DNA from 3 places in the Kineococcus anabasis genome. Region 1 is predicted to be linked to each of the others. Evidence: riboswitches for the same ligand, from Rfam matches in the RefSeq annotation. Region 1 holds a riboswitch; each other region holds the start of a gene.
What was found. Region 1 has a riboswitch for S-adenosylmethionine ahead of ACYQBY_RS04410 (methylenetetrahydrofolate reductase). Riboswitches for the same ligand answer to the same signal wherever they lie in the genome.

Region 1 (4,162 bases):
CGGCGCGCGTCGGCCGGGGTCAGGCCCGCGAGGCGCTCGCGGACCTCCGGGCGCACGACGCCCGGGGCCTGCACGCGCTCGCGGCGGGCCTGCGCGGAGGCCTCCAGCACGTCGGCGACGCCCGCGCGGTCCTCCAGCGCGGCGGCCAGGGTCACGACCTCGGCGACCTTCTGGTCCGCGAAGGCCAGCCAGCCGCGCAGCTCCGCCGGCAGCTGCGGCTCGTCCTCCACGTCGTGGGGGACGTGGAGCAGGGAGGTGGAGGTGCCGGCGGCCACCGAGGCGGCCAGCGGGCGCAGCCGCTCCAGCTTCTCCAGGGCGGCGGCGAGGTCGGCGCGCCAGATGTTGTGCCCGTCGATGACGCCGCCGAGGACGGCCTTGGTCTCCAGGCCGGGGACCGGGCCGGCGGGCACGGAGCCCTTGACGAGGTCGAGGGCCAGGGCCTCGACGTCGGTGGCGGCCAGGGTCGGGAGGAGGTCGCCGAGGTCGCCGTAGGGGGCGGCCACCAGCAGGGAGGGACGCCCCTCGACGGCGGTGAGCGCGGCGTACGCCTCGCGCACCGCGGCGTGCACGGCGTCGGCGTCCGCGGTCAGGGTGTCCGAGACGAGCGCGGGCTCCTCGAGCTGCACCCAGGTGGCCCCGGCGGCGGCGAAGGCGCGCAGCACCTCCGCGTAGACGGGCACCAGGTCCGCCAGGCGTCCCAGCGGGGAGAAGCCCTCCGGGCTGCCCTCGGCGGGCTTGCTGAGCAGCAGGAACGTCACCGGCCCGACGAGCACCGGGCGGGTGAGGAAGCCGTCCTCCAGGGCCTCGGCGAACTCGCGCACCTTGCGGTCGTCGGCGAAGCGGAACGCGGTGTCCGGCCCGATCTCGGGGACGAGGTAGTGGTAGTTGGTGTCGAACCACTTGGTCATCTCCAGCGGCGCGTCCTCACCGCGGCCGCGGGCGATCGTGGAGTAGCCCACGAGGTCGACCGAGCCGTCGGCGCCGACGACGTCCGCGAAGCGCGGGGGCACGGCCCCCACGGTGACGGCCGCGTCGAGGACGTGGTCGTAGTGCGAGGCCGCCGACGGGATGGAGGCGTCGTGGGCGGCCAGGCCCAGGGTCTTGAGGCGGCGGCGGGTGCGGGCGCGCAGCGCGGCCGCGGCGGCCTCCGTCTCCTCCAGACCGGCGCGGCCGGCCCACAGGGCCTCCAGCGCCTTCTTCAGCTCGCGGCGCGGCCCGATCCGCGGGTAGCCGAGGATCGTGGTGGGCAGACGGGTGGCGTCGTGCGTCATGGTCATCCCCTCCCGTCCGGCCTGGCGCTCGCCAGGTCGGACGCGGTGTCCTGCTGCGCCGGGCGCAGCGTGTCGTGGTGAGGAGCCGTGACCCACGGCCCGCTGGCCAGGTCGGGAGCCGTCGGGGCCCCGCCGTCGAGGTGTACGCCCTCGAGCAGGTCAAGTGCGGCGTGGTGCTTGTTGAACGTGTACACGTGCAGGCCGGGCGCCCCCGCGTCGAGGACGCGCCGCACCAGCTCGACGCTGGCCCGGATCCCCTCGGCGTGGACGGCGGCGCGGCCCCCGGCGGCCGCCTGCTCCAGCCGCGCCAGCAGCGCGCGCGGCACGGGCACCCCCGTCAGCTGCTGCAGGCGCAGCAGCCGGGCGGGGTCGGTCATCGGGATGACGCCCGGCACCAGGGGGATGGTGACCCCGGCGGCGCGCGCCCGCTCCACGAGGCGGGTGTAGTCGTCCGCCTCGTAGAACACCTGGGTGATCGCGAAGTCGGCGCCCGCACGCTGCTTGGCGAGCAGCACGTCGACGTCGCAGGCGTCGGAGCCGGCCTGCCGGGCCGCGGGGAACGCCGCGACCGCCACGCTCAGCGGCTCCTCGTCGACCGGCGCCAGGACCCCGCGGCGGGCGCGGTGGCAGCGGTCGACGACCTGCAGCAGCTCGACGAGGTCGCAGGCGCGGGCGAGGCCGTCCGGGTGCGGGCACCAGTCCGGCTCCCCCGCCGGGGGGTCCCCGCGCACCGCGAGGAAGCTGCGCACGCCGACGTCGAGGTAGCGGGTGACGGTCTCGATGACCTCGGCGCGGGAGGCCCCCACGCACGTCAGGTGCGCCACCACGGGCACCGGGGTGGCGGAGAGGATGTGGGCCACGAGGTCGCGGCTGGTCTCGCGGGTGGAACCGGAGGCGCCGTAGGTCACGGAGAAGAAGTCCGCGCCCGCACCGGCCAGGACGTCGACCGTCTCCAGCACGGACTCCCGCGAGGCCGGCGTGCGCGGCGGGAAGAGCTCGAAGGACACCGTGGGGCGGGACCCAGGGGCCAGCAGGCGCGCGATGCTCACGTGAGGGCTCCCGGACAGGGCGCGGTGACGGTGGGGCGGGTACAGCGCATCTCAACTCCATCGCACCTGGCGGTAGCACCCTGCACCCGATGTCCGGGGGGTTGCTGCGGCGTCGACGAGCCAGGACTCTCGGCCGCTCTGGATGGTGCCCGCAGAGTAGCCGCCGCCGCGGAGGTCGTCCAAATCCGTCCCCCGCCCGGCGCAGCGCCGGGGGTTCTCCCCCGCGTTCCCGCCCGTCCACCGCCTAGCCTGGTGGGACGGCGAGGGTGCCGTCAGCACCGCGCGACACGCCACGCCGCAACTTTCCGGAAGCGGCGTGCGGCGGGGATCGCGTGGCTAGGGTGTGCCAGCCACAGAACCGCGACCGCGGCACCACGCGGCCGGCGAGCGGACGAGGAGGTCTGCATGAGTACGTACGGCAGCACGCCGGCGACCGGGGAACCGGACCCGCACGGCAGCAGGGCTGCGACCGGTGCCCTGCACGGGGACGCACCGGCAACCGGGGGCCGCACCCCCTACCAGAACGTTCAGGACAGCCCGGAGTTCGCCGCGCTGCGCAGCCGCTTCCGGCGTTTCGTCTTCCCCGCCGCGGCGTTCTTCCTCGTCTGGTACTTCACCTACGTGCTCCTGGCCGCCTACGCGCCGGGCTTCATGGGGACCAAGGTGCTGGGGAACATCACGATCGGCCTGCTGTTCGGGCTCGGGCAGTTCGTCACGACCTTCGCGATCACCACCGCCTACGTGCGCTGGGCCAACAAGGACTTCGACCCGCACGCGACGAGCCTGCGCGAGCGCATCGAGGGGCCGGACGCTCCCGGCCACCAGGCAGGAGGACACTGATGCTCACCGCCCTCGCGACGGCCGCCGCACCCACCACGGACATCGGCAACCCGGTCGTCAACATCGCCATCTTCGGCGTCTTCGTCGCGGTGACGATGGCCATCGTCATCAAGGCCAGCCGCAACAATCGCAGCGCCGCCGACTTCTACGCCGGCGGCCGCTCCTTCACCGGCGGCCAGAACGGCACCGCCATCGCCGGTGACTACCTCTCGGCCGCCAGCTTCCTCGGCATCGCCGGGGCCATCGCCATCTACGGCTACGACGGCTTCCTGTACTCCATCGGCTTCCTGGTGGCCTGGCTGGTCGCGCTCCTGCTCGTCGCGGAGCTGCTGCGCAACACGGGCCGCTTCACGATGGCGGACGTGCTGAGCTTCCGCCTGCAGGAGCGCCCGGTGCGCATGGCGGCGGCGTGCTCCACGCTCATCGTCTGCTTCTTCTACCTGCTGGCGCAGATGGCCGGCGCGGGCGGCCTCGTCGCCCTGCTGCTGGGCATCACCAGCACCGCCGGGCAGAACGTCGTCATCACCGTCGTCGGCGCGCTGATGATCGCCTACGTGCTCATCGGCGGCATGAAGGGCACCACCTGGGTCCAGATCATCAAGGCGATCCTGCTCGTCGTGGGCGCCGGCGTGATGACGATCTGGGTGCTCGCGCTGTACGGCTTCAACCTTTCCGAGCTGCTCGGTGCGGCCGTGGCCAAGGAGGGCAACGCCGGTGAGGCGCTGCTCGGGCCGGGCGCCCAGTACGGCGCGAGCGGCCTGACGAAGCTCAACTTCATCTCGCTGTCGATGGCCCTGGTGTTCGGCACCGCCGGCCTGCCGCACGTCCTCATGCGCTTCTACACGGTCCCCACCTCCCGCGAGGCCCGCAAGAGCGTCGTCTGGGCGATCTGGATCATCGGCTTCTTCTACCTGTTCACCCTGGTCCTGGGCTACGGCGCCGGCGCCCTGGTGGGCAAGACGACGATCCTCGCCGCGCCCGGCAAGGCGAACTCGGCGGCGC
Region 2 (4,162 bases), on a different contig from region 1:
ACAGCACCCCGTTGTTCGCGACGACGCCCACCCGGTGGCCCCAGATCCGCGCGAACCCGCAGACCAGGGTCTCGCCGTACAGGGCCTTGAACTCCGTCAGCTCGGAGCGGTCGACGAGGCGCCGGATCACCTCGCGCACGTCGTAGGGGGTGCGCAGGTCCGCGGGGACCACGTCGTACAGCTCCTCCGGGTCCAGCAGGGGTTCCTCCGGCGCCTCCGGCGGCTCGTGCGGCGCGGGCGCGGGCCCGAGCGCGGCCACGGCGGAGCGCAGGACGTCCAGAGCGTCGGCGTCGTCGGCGGCGAGGTGGTCGACGACACCGGAGACGCGGGCGTGCACGTCCCCGCCGCCGAGCTCCTCCGCGCTCACCGTCTCCCCGGTGGCGGCCCGGACCAGGGGCGGGCCGCCGAGGAACACCGTGCCCTGCCCGCGCACGATGACGGACTCGTCGGACATGGCCGGCACGTAGGCCCCGCCGGCGGTGCAGGAGCCGAGGACGGCGGCGAGCTGGGGGATTCCCGCGGCGGACATCCGGGCCTGGTTGGCGAAGATGCGCCCGAAGTGGTCGCGGTCGGGGAACACCTCGTCCTGCAGGGGCAGGTAGGCGCCGCCGGAGTCCACGAGGTACAGGCAGGGCAGGGAGTTCGCGGCGGCGACCTCCTGCGCCCGCAGGTGCTTGCGCACGGTCACGGGGTAGTAGGTGCCGCCCTTGACGGTGGCGTCGTTGGCCACGACGACGCACTCGCGGCCGGCGACGCGGCCGATGCCGGTGACGATGCCGGCCGCGGGGACCTCGTCGCCGTACATGCCGGTGGCCGCGAGGGGGGAGAGCTCCAGGAACGGGGAGCCGGGGTCGAGCAGGCGGTCGACGCGCTCGCGCACGAGGAGCTTGCCGCGGGCGGTGTGCCGGGCGCGGGCCGCCTCGGAGCCGCCGCGGCGGACCTCGGCGAGGCGGGCGCGGAGCTCGGCGGTCAGCTCGCGCAGCGTGGCGCCGCCCGCGCGGGTGGTGGGTGCTGCCGTCACGGAACGCCTCCTCCCGGCAGGCCCGGCTGCTGCCGGGCCCCGCAGCGGCTACGCTGCCGCTTACGTCAACGTAAGCACGGGTGCGGCGCCGCCGCAAGACCGGTGGGGGAGGGATCGCCGTGGACGAGGAACCCTGGTCCATCACGCGCGTCGCGCAGGACCTCGGCGTCACCCTGCGCACCATCCGCTGGTACGAGGACCGCGGCCTCGTCGCCCCCGAGCGGCGCGGGCAGCAGCGCCTCTTCTCCGCCCGCGACCGCGTCCGCCTCGCCCTCGTCCTGCGCGGCAGGCGCCTCGGGTTCTCCCTGGAGGAGATCCGCACCATCCTCGACATGTACGACGCCGAGCCCGGCGAGGCCGGGCAGCTGCGCTACCTCCTGGGGGAGATCCGGCGCCGTCGCGCCGAGCTGGAGCAGCGCCGCGCCGACCTGGAGCAGACCCTGGCGGAGTTCGCCGAGCTGGAGGGCCGCTGCGCCGACGACCTGGCCCGGCTGGAGGGGCCCGCGGCGTGACGGGCGCCCGGCGGGGTCGCGCGGACCCGGTGCCCGGCGGGCGGCTGTACAGTGTTCTGGAACCCATCCAGAGTGGCCGAGAGACCTGGCTCGACGACGCCACAGCAACCACCCGCGGGACCACCCCGCGGGCAGGTGCTCATGCCAGGGCCGATGGAGGAGTCCGTGCACCCGACCGCGCCCGCCGCGCCTCCGGCCGACGACTTCGCGCACCGCTACCACATCGACCTCTGCCGCACCTGCGGAGCGCGATGCCGGCCGTGCCGGCCGTTCCCCGCCCGCTGACCTCCGCCGCCACGGCACCTCCCGCGCAGAGCGCACGACGGGACCCCGCCCCGGGGTGGTCCCCGCACGCGCGCCGCCTCCCGCCGCACCACCCCTCCCGGCACCTCCGCACCCCGGAGGCCGGGTGATCCACCACCACTCCAGGAGAACCACCCGTGCTGACCCGACGCGCCGCCACCCGACTGCTGCTCGCAGCCGCCTCGTCCACCGCGATCGCCCTGACGGCCGCGTGCGGCGGCGAGCCCGCCGCCCCGCCCGCCGAGAACCCCTACGGCCTCCTCACCCCCGGCGTCATCCGCGCCGGCACCCTCACCGACGCCCCGCCGAACGTCTACCTGGAGAACGGGGTGTTCACCGGCTTCGACAACGAGCTGCTGCGCGCCGTCGCCGCGAAGCTCGACCTGGAGGTCGAGTTCGTCGGCACCGACTTCTCCGCGCTGCTCTCGCAGGTGGCCAACAAGCAGTTCGACGTCGGGAGCTCCTCGATCACGATCACGGAGAAGCGCAAGCAGACGGTGGCCTTCACCCACGGCTACGACTTCGGCTACCAGGGCCTCGACGTCCCGGCCGGCTCGACGATCACGGACTTCGGCCAGCTGGCGGGCAGGCGCGTCGTCGTCGTCCAGGGCACCGTGCAGGACGACTACGCGACGAAGAACGACCTCGACCCGGTGCGCGTGCCGGACTACAACACCGCCGCCAACCAGCTCAAGGCCGGAACCGCCGACGCGTGGGTCTCCCCGGCCGAGATCGGCGAGAAGATCGCCGTGGACTCCGGTGGCGGGATCCTGTTCGCCGCCAAGGAGATCACCGACCAGCCCACGGCCTTCGCCGTCGCCAAGGGCAACACCGCCCTGCTGGAGGCCCTGAACGGGGCGCTGGACGAGGTCGTCGCCGACGGCACCTGGTACGAGCTGGAGCAGCGCTTCTACCCCGGCCGCGAGATCCCCGCGGAGTTCCGGCCCGGCAGCGGCTCGGTCGCGGTGAACACCGCGGCGCCCTCCGCGTCCCCGTCGGCCTCCTGACGGCCGGCCGCGGAGGACCGCCGTGGACGTCCTGCTGACGCTGCGCAGCACCTTCCTCGACACGGGGGCGATGCGCGAGGCCCTGCCGGAGCTGATCGGCACCGGCCTGTACAACACGCTGGTGCTGGCGCTGGCCTCCGGCGTGCTGGGCACCCTGCTCGGCATGGTGCTGGCCCTGCTCGGGCTCTCCTCGCGGCGCTGGCTGCGCTGGCCGGCGCGGATCTACACGGACGTCTTCCGCGGCCTACCCGCGGTGGTGACCATCCTGCTCATCGGGCTGGGCCTGTCCCCGCTCTACGTGCGGTTCTTCCCGCCCAACCCGTTCCCGCTGGGGATCCTCGCGCTCTCGCTCATCGCCTCGGCCTACATCGGGGAGATCTTCCGCTCCGGCATCCAGAGCGTGGAGGCGGGGCAGATGGAGGCCAGCCGCGCCCTGGGCTTCTCCCACGCGCAGGCCATGCGCCTCGTGGTGGTGCCGCAGGGCGTGCGCCGGGTGCTGCCCGCGCTCGTCAACCAGTTCATCGCCCTCATCAAGGACTCCAGCCTCGTGTACTTCCTCGGGCTGCTCGCCAGCCAGCGGGACCTGTTCCGCATCGGCCAGGACTACAGCTCCAACACCGGCAACCAGTCCCCGCTGCTGCTGGCGGGCCTGCTCTACCTGGTCCTCACGGTGCCCCTCACCCACGTGGTGAACGTGGTGGACCGGCGGATGCGCACCGGCGGTGGCGCCGACGCCGGGACCGCGGACCCCGGCGCCCCCGCGGCCGGCTCCACCCCGCTGCCCGCGCCACCGCAGGCCGGTCTGCGGGCGGGGGGTGGCTGAGGTGAGCGGAGCGGACGCGGTGGGCGCGCCGGCGGGGGCCGTGGTGGCACCGTCGGCGACGAGCGTGGAGCTGCGCGGGGTCCAGGCGCGGTTCGGCCGCAACCACGTGCTGCGCGGGATCGACCTGACCGTCCCGCGGGGCACCGCGGTCAGCGTCATCGGCCCGTCGGGGTCGGGGAAGTCGACGCTGCTGCGCACGGTGAACCGGCTGGTGGAGCCCAGCGCCGGCACGGTGCTGCTGGGCGGGGAGGACGCGGCGGCCGTGCCCGTCGACCGCCTGCGCCAGCGCGTCGGCATGGTGTTCCAGCACTTCAACCTCTTCCCGCACCGCAGCGTGCTGGACAACGTCGCCATGGCCCTGCGGACCCTGCGCGGGTTCTCGCGCGAGGAGGCGGAGCAGCGGGCGCGGCGCCACCTGGAGGAGGTGGGGCTGGCCGAGAAGGCCGGCGTGCGGCCCTCCAGGCTCTCGGGCGGCCAGCAGCAGCGCGTCGCGATC
Region 3 (4,162 bases), on a different contig from region 1:
CCTGGAGGCGGCCTTCGGCTCGGACACGAAGCACCGGGTGAAGGCGGCCGCGAAGGGGTTGCTGGCGCTGCTCCTGGCGATCTCGTGCATCCGCCTGCTCACCGGTGCCGGCGCGAGCACCGGCCAGCAGCAGCAGACGCTGACCCAGCGCATCCTCGACGCCCCCGGCGGGGCCGTCCTCGTCGTGCTGATCGGCGTGGCGATCGTGGCCATCGGCGTCCGCACCGTGCAGCGCGGGCTGCAGCACCGCTTCGAGGAGAAGATCTCCGGTTCCCTCAGCCCCGGCCTGCGCAAGCTCGGCACCGCCGGCTGGGTGGCCCGCGGGGTGGCCTTCGCCGTGATCGGCGTACTCGTCGCGTACGCCGCGACCGGTGACACCGCCAAGTCCCGCGGCCTCGACGCGGCGTTCCGGGAGATCGCCGCGCAGCCGTTCGGGCAGATCCTGCTGGTGCTGGTGGCCCTGGGCATCGCCGCCTACGGCGCTTTCCAGATCCTCACGTCCCAGCGGCGCACCAAGGCCTGAGCGCCACGACGCACGAGGCCCGCGCCCCGGTGGGGGGCGCGGGCCTCGTGCGTGTGCGTCAGCCGCGGGTGCCCAGCGCCTGCGTGAGGTCCTCCAGCAGGTCCTCCACGTCCTCCAGGCCCACCGACATCCGCACGACGCCGTCGCTGAGCCCGATGGCCGCCCGGCCCTCCTCGCCCAGCCTGCGGTGGGTGGTGGTGGCCGGGTGGGTGATGAGCGTCTTGGCGTCGCCCAGGTTGTTGGAGATGTCCACCACGCGCAGCGCGTCGAGCACCTCGAAGGCGCGCTCCTTGGCGCGCCCCTCGGGGGCGTCCAGCTCGAAGGTGAGGATGGTGCCGCCGTTGGACATCTGCCGCTTCGCCAGGTCGAACTGCGGGTGCGACTCCAGCATCGGGTAGCGCACCCACCGCACCTGCGGCTGCTCCTGCAGCCAGCGGCCGATGCGCAGCGCCGAGGCGGCGGAGTGCCGCACCCGCAGCCCCAGCGTCTCCAGGCCCTTGGTCAGCGTCCACGCGTTGAACGCCCCCAGGCCCGGGCCGGTGTGCCGCATGAGCTCGCGCACGGGCCCGTCGATGTAGTCGGCGCGCCCGAGGACCGCCCCGCCCAGCACCCGGCCCTGCCCGTCGATGTGCTTGGTGGCGGAGTACACCACCACGTCGGCCCCCAGCGGGATCGACTGCTGCGCGACGGGGCTGACGAAGGCGTTGTCCACGACGACCTGCGCCCCGGCGGCGTGGGCCATCGTGGAGACCGCCTCGATGTCCACGAGGGTCTGCATGGGGTTGGCGGGCGTCTCGAAGAACACCGCCTGCGCCGGCCTCGACAGCGCCCGCTCCCACTGGTCGAGGTCCTCGCCGTCGACGAACTCGGTCTCCACCCCCCAGCGGGGCAGGATCTCGTCGCAGATGACGTAGCAGGAACCGAACAGGCTGCGGGCCGCGACGAGGCGGTCCCCCGAGGCGAGCAGCGCCGCCAGGGCGTTGAACACCGCCGCCATGCCGCTGGCCGTGCCGAAGCACGCCTCGGCGCCCTCGATCTGCCGCAGCCGCTCCTCGAACACCGACACCGTCGGGTTGCCGTAGCGGGAGTAGATGAAGTGGTCGTCCTCGCCCTTGAACGCCGCCTCCGCCGTGGCCGCCGAGGGGTACACGAAACCGGAGGTCAGGTACAGCGCCTCGGCGGTCTCCTCGAACTCCGAGCGGGCCAGGCCGCCGCGCACGCCGATGGTGTCGGGGCGCAGGTGCGGGGTGCCGCCCCGCATGCCCTCCGGGCCGCGGCTCACGACTGCCGCCAGGGCAGCCCGGCCGCGCGCCACCCGGCGCCGCCGCGGTGGCCGTGCTCGTCGAGGGCGCCCTCGAAACCGTCGAGGACGTTGAAGGCCTTCGGCGCGCCGGCGGCGGCGAGGGCCTCGGCGGCGGCGACGGAGCGCACCCCCGAGCGGCACAGCAGCACCACGGGGGCACCGGCCTCGGGGCGCACCCCGGCGGCGGCGAGGTCCGCGACGAACGTGCCGGCGGGGTCGGGCAGGTTCCCGCGCCACGACACGAACACCGCCTGCCCACCCAGCGCGGAGACGTCGGGCACGCCGACGAACTGCCACTCCGGCTCCGAGCGCACGTCCACCAGGACGGCGTCGGGGTCGGAGCGCAGCAGCTCGAAGGCCGCCTCCGGGGTGAGGTCACCGGCGTAGCTCAACTGCTCGTCCTCCATCTCGTCCCGGGTGGAGCACCCGCACCCGCGCACGGCGGGGGGTTGCTGCGGCGTCGTGGAGCCGGGTCTCTCGGCCGCTCTGGATGGGCTGGGCGCGCTCGGCGCGTCCTGGCGAAGTCTCGCACGGCGGCACCTGCGCCCGCGCCGCTGCCGCGCACCCGCCTCCCGGGTGCCGCCTTGACAGCGGCGGCCGGTGCCGTGGCAGTCTTCGGGCAGGTCATGAGCGCCAGCGCGAAGCCCCGGCTCGCTGGCCGGCAACCCTCCCTCCGCGGCGGGGTGCCCCGGGTGACGACCCGGCCGGTGCCGTGGTGGCACCGGCAAGCGCGGACCGGTCCCCTCCCGGTCCGGTGACCGGAGAGGCTCCACCGTGCCCGTCCTCACCCCTGCCCGTCCCACCGTCGCCGGCGACGTCGCGCCGCTGCTGCCCGTCGTCGGCGCGGACGTGCGCGTGCCGCTGGTCACCGGCGGCACCGCCCGCTACGCGAACCTCGACAACGCCGCGAGCACCCCCGCCCTGACCGCGGTCGCCGAGTGCGTGGCCGCGGTGCTGCCCACCTACGCCAGCGTGCACCGCGGCGCGGGGTGGCTCTCGCAGCTCACCACCTCCCTGCACGAGCGCTCCCGGCGCACGGTCGCGCGGTTCTGCGGCGCGCGGGCGGAGGACCTCGTGGTGTTCACCCGCAGCACCACCGACGCGGTGGACCTGCTCTCCCGCTGCGTGCCGCAGGACGCGGCGGTGCTGGTCTGCGACCTGGAGCACCACGCGAACCTGCTGCCGTGGCGGCGGCGCGGGGCCACGGTGCTGCCGTGCGCGCAGACGCTGGACGCCACGGTGGAGGCGCTGCTGGCGGAGCTGGCCCGGCGCCCCTACGCGCTGCTCGCGGTGACCGGCGCCTCCAACGTCACCGGGCAGGTGCTGCCGCTGGAGCGGATCGTGCCCGCCGCGCACGCCGCCGGGACGCGGGTGCTCGTCGACGGGGCGCAACTGGTGCCGCACCGGGGGCTGGACCTGGCGGCGTCGGGCGTGGACTGGGTGGTGTTCTCCGGGCACAAGCTGTACGCGCCGTTCGGGGCGGGGGCGCTGGTGGGCCGCCGCGACTGGCTGGACGCCGCGGAGCCGTACCTGGCCGGGGGCGGCGCGACCCTCGAGGTCGGCCCGGAGGCGGAGGAGGTGCGCTGGGCCACCGGGGCGCAGCGGCACGAGGCGGGCTCCCCCAACGTGCTGGGCGCCGCGGCCCTGGCGCGGGCCTGCGAGGTGCTCGCCGCCCTGCCCGCCGGGGCGCTGCGTGCGCACGAGGACGCGCTGCGCGGGCGGCTCGTGCGGGGCCTGGTCGCCGTGCCCGGGGTGCGGATCGCGGAGCTGCCCGCCGCGGCGGCCGACGCGGTGGGCGTGGTGACCTTCACGGTGCGGGGGTTCCCCGCGGGGCTGGTGGCGGCGTACCTGTCGGCCGAGCACGGCATCGGGGTGCGCGACGGGCGCTTCTGCGCGCACCCCCTGGCCGCGCGCCTCGGCCTGGTGGACGGCGGCGTGCGGGTCAGCACGGGCGCCGGTTCCTCCTCGCGGGACGTCGACCGGCTGCTGGGGGCCCTGCGGCGGCTGGTGGCGCAGGGGCCGTCGTGGCGCTACGCGCCGGTGGCGGGTCGGTGGGCCCCCGTGGGGGACCCCCGGCCCGCGCCCGGCGGGTCCGCCGGCGGCTGCGGGGCGGACCCGCCCTCCTGAGGTCCCGGTGCCGGGAGGCGGCTCAGAACCGGGGGTCGTGGACCGCCTCGAAGATGCCGGGGCCGATCTCGGTGATCGTCCAGACGCGGGTGTCCTTGCCCACGACGGAGTCCTTCTCGTAGAGGCACACGTCGCTCCCGACGCGGGTCGCGACGCCCTGCGCGACGTGCGGCACGCCGCCGTGCTCCAGGGTGACGCTGACGAGCGCA

Region 2: linked by a shared signal. The riboswitch ahead of ACYQBY_RS14835 (ABC transporter substrate-binding protein) and the one ahead of ACYQBY_RS04410 (methylenetetrahydrofolate reductase) in region 1 are both predicted to bind S-adenosylmethionine.
Region 3: linked by a shared signal. The riboswitch ahead of ACYQBY_RS10440 (aminotransferase class V-fold PLP-dependent enzyme) and the one ahead of ACYQBY_RS04410 (methylenetetrahydrofolate reductase) in region 1 are both predicted to bind S-adenosylmethionine.

What each region holds. Positions count from the first base shown of each region.
Region 1 is NZ_BAAIHU010000002.1:188,321-192,482, reverse strand. It holds gene metE (5-methyltetrahydropteroyltriglutamate--homocysteine S-methyltransferase) at 1-1,271, opposite strand, end outside; gene ACYQBY_RS04410 (methylenetetrahydrofolate reductase) at 1,274-2,320, opposite strand; SAM riboswitch class I at 2,375-2,469, opposite strand; gene ACYQBY_RS04405 (DUF485 domain-containing protein) at 2,798-3,160, shown strand; gene ACYQBY_RS04400 (solute symporter family protein) at 3,160-4,162, shown strand, end outside.
Region 2 is NZ_BAAIHU010000009.1:60,386-64,547, reverse strand. It holds gene ACYQBY_RS14845 (carboxyl transferase domain-containing protein) at 1-1,021, opposite strand, end outside; gene ACYQBY_RS14840 (MerR family transcriptional regulator) at 1,141-1,533, shown strand; SAM riboswitch class I at 1,594-1,693, shown strand; gene ACYQBY_RS14835 (ABC transporter substrate-binding protein) at 1,974-2,843, shown strand; gene ACYQBY_RS14830 (amino acid ABC transporter permease) at 2,866-3,666, shown strand; gene ACYQBY_RS14825 (amino acid ABC transporter ATP-binding protein) at 3,707-4,162, shown strand, end outside.
Region 3 is NZ_BAAIHU010000006.1:352,391-356,552, forward strand. It holds gene ACYQBY_RS10425 (DUF1206 domain-containing protein) at 1-523, shown strand, start outside; gene ACYQBY_RS10430 (O-succinylhomoserine sulfhydrylase) at 582-1,784, opposite strand; gene ACYQBY_RS10435 (rhodanese-like domain-containing protein) at 1,802-2,218, opposite strand; SAM riboswitch class IV at 2,449-2,563, shown strand; gene ACYQBY_RS10440 (aminotransferase class V-fold PLP-dependent enzyme) at 2,601-3,953, shown strand; gene ACYQBY_RS10445 (hypothetical protein) at 3,976-4,162, opposite strand, start outside.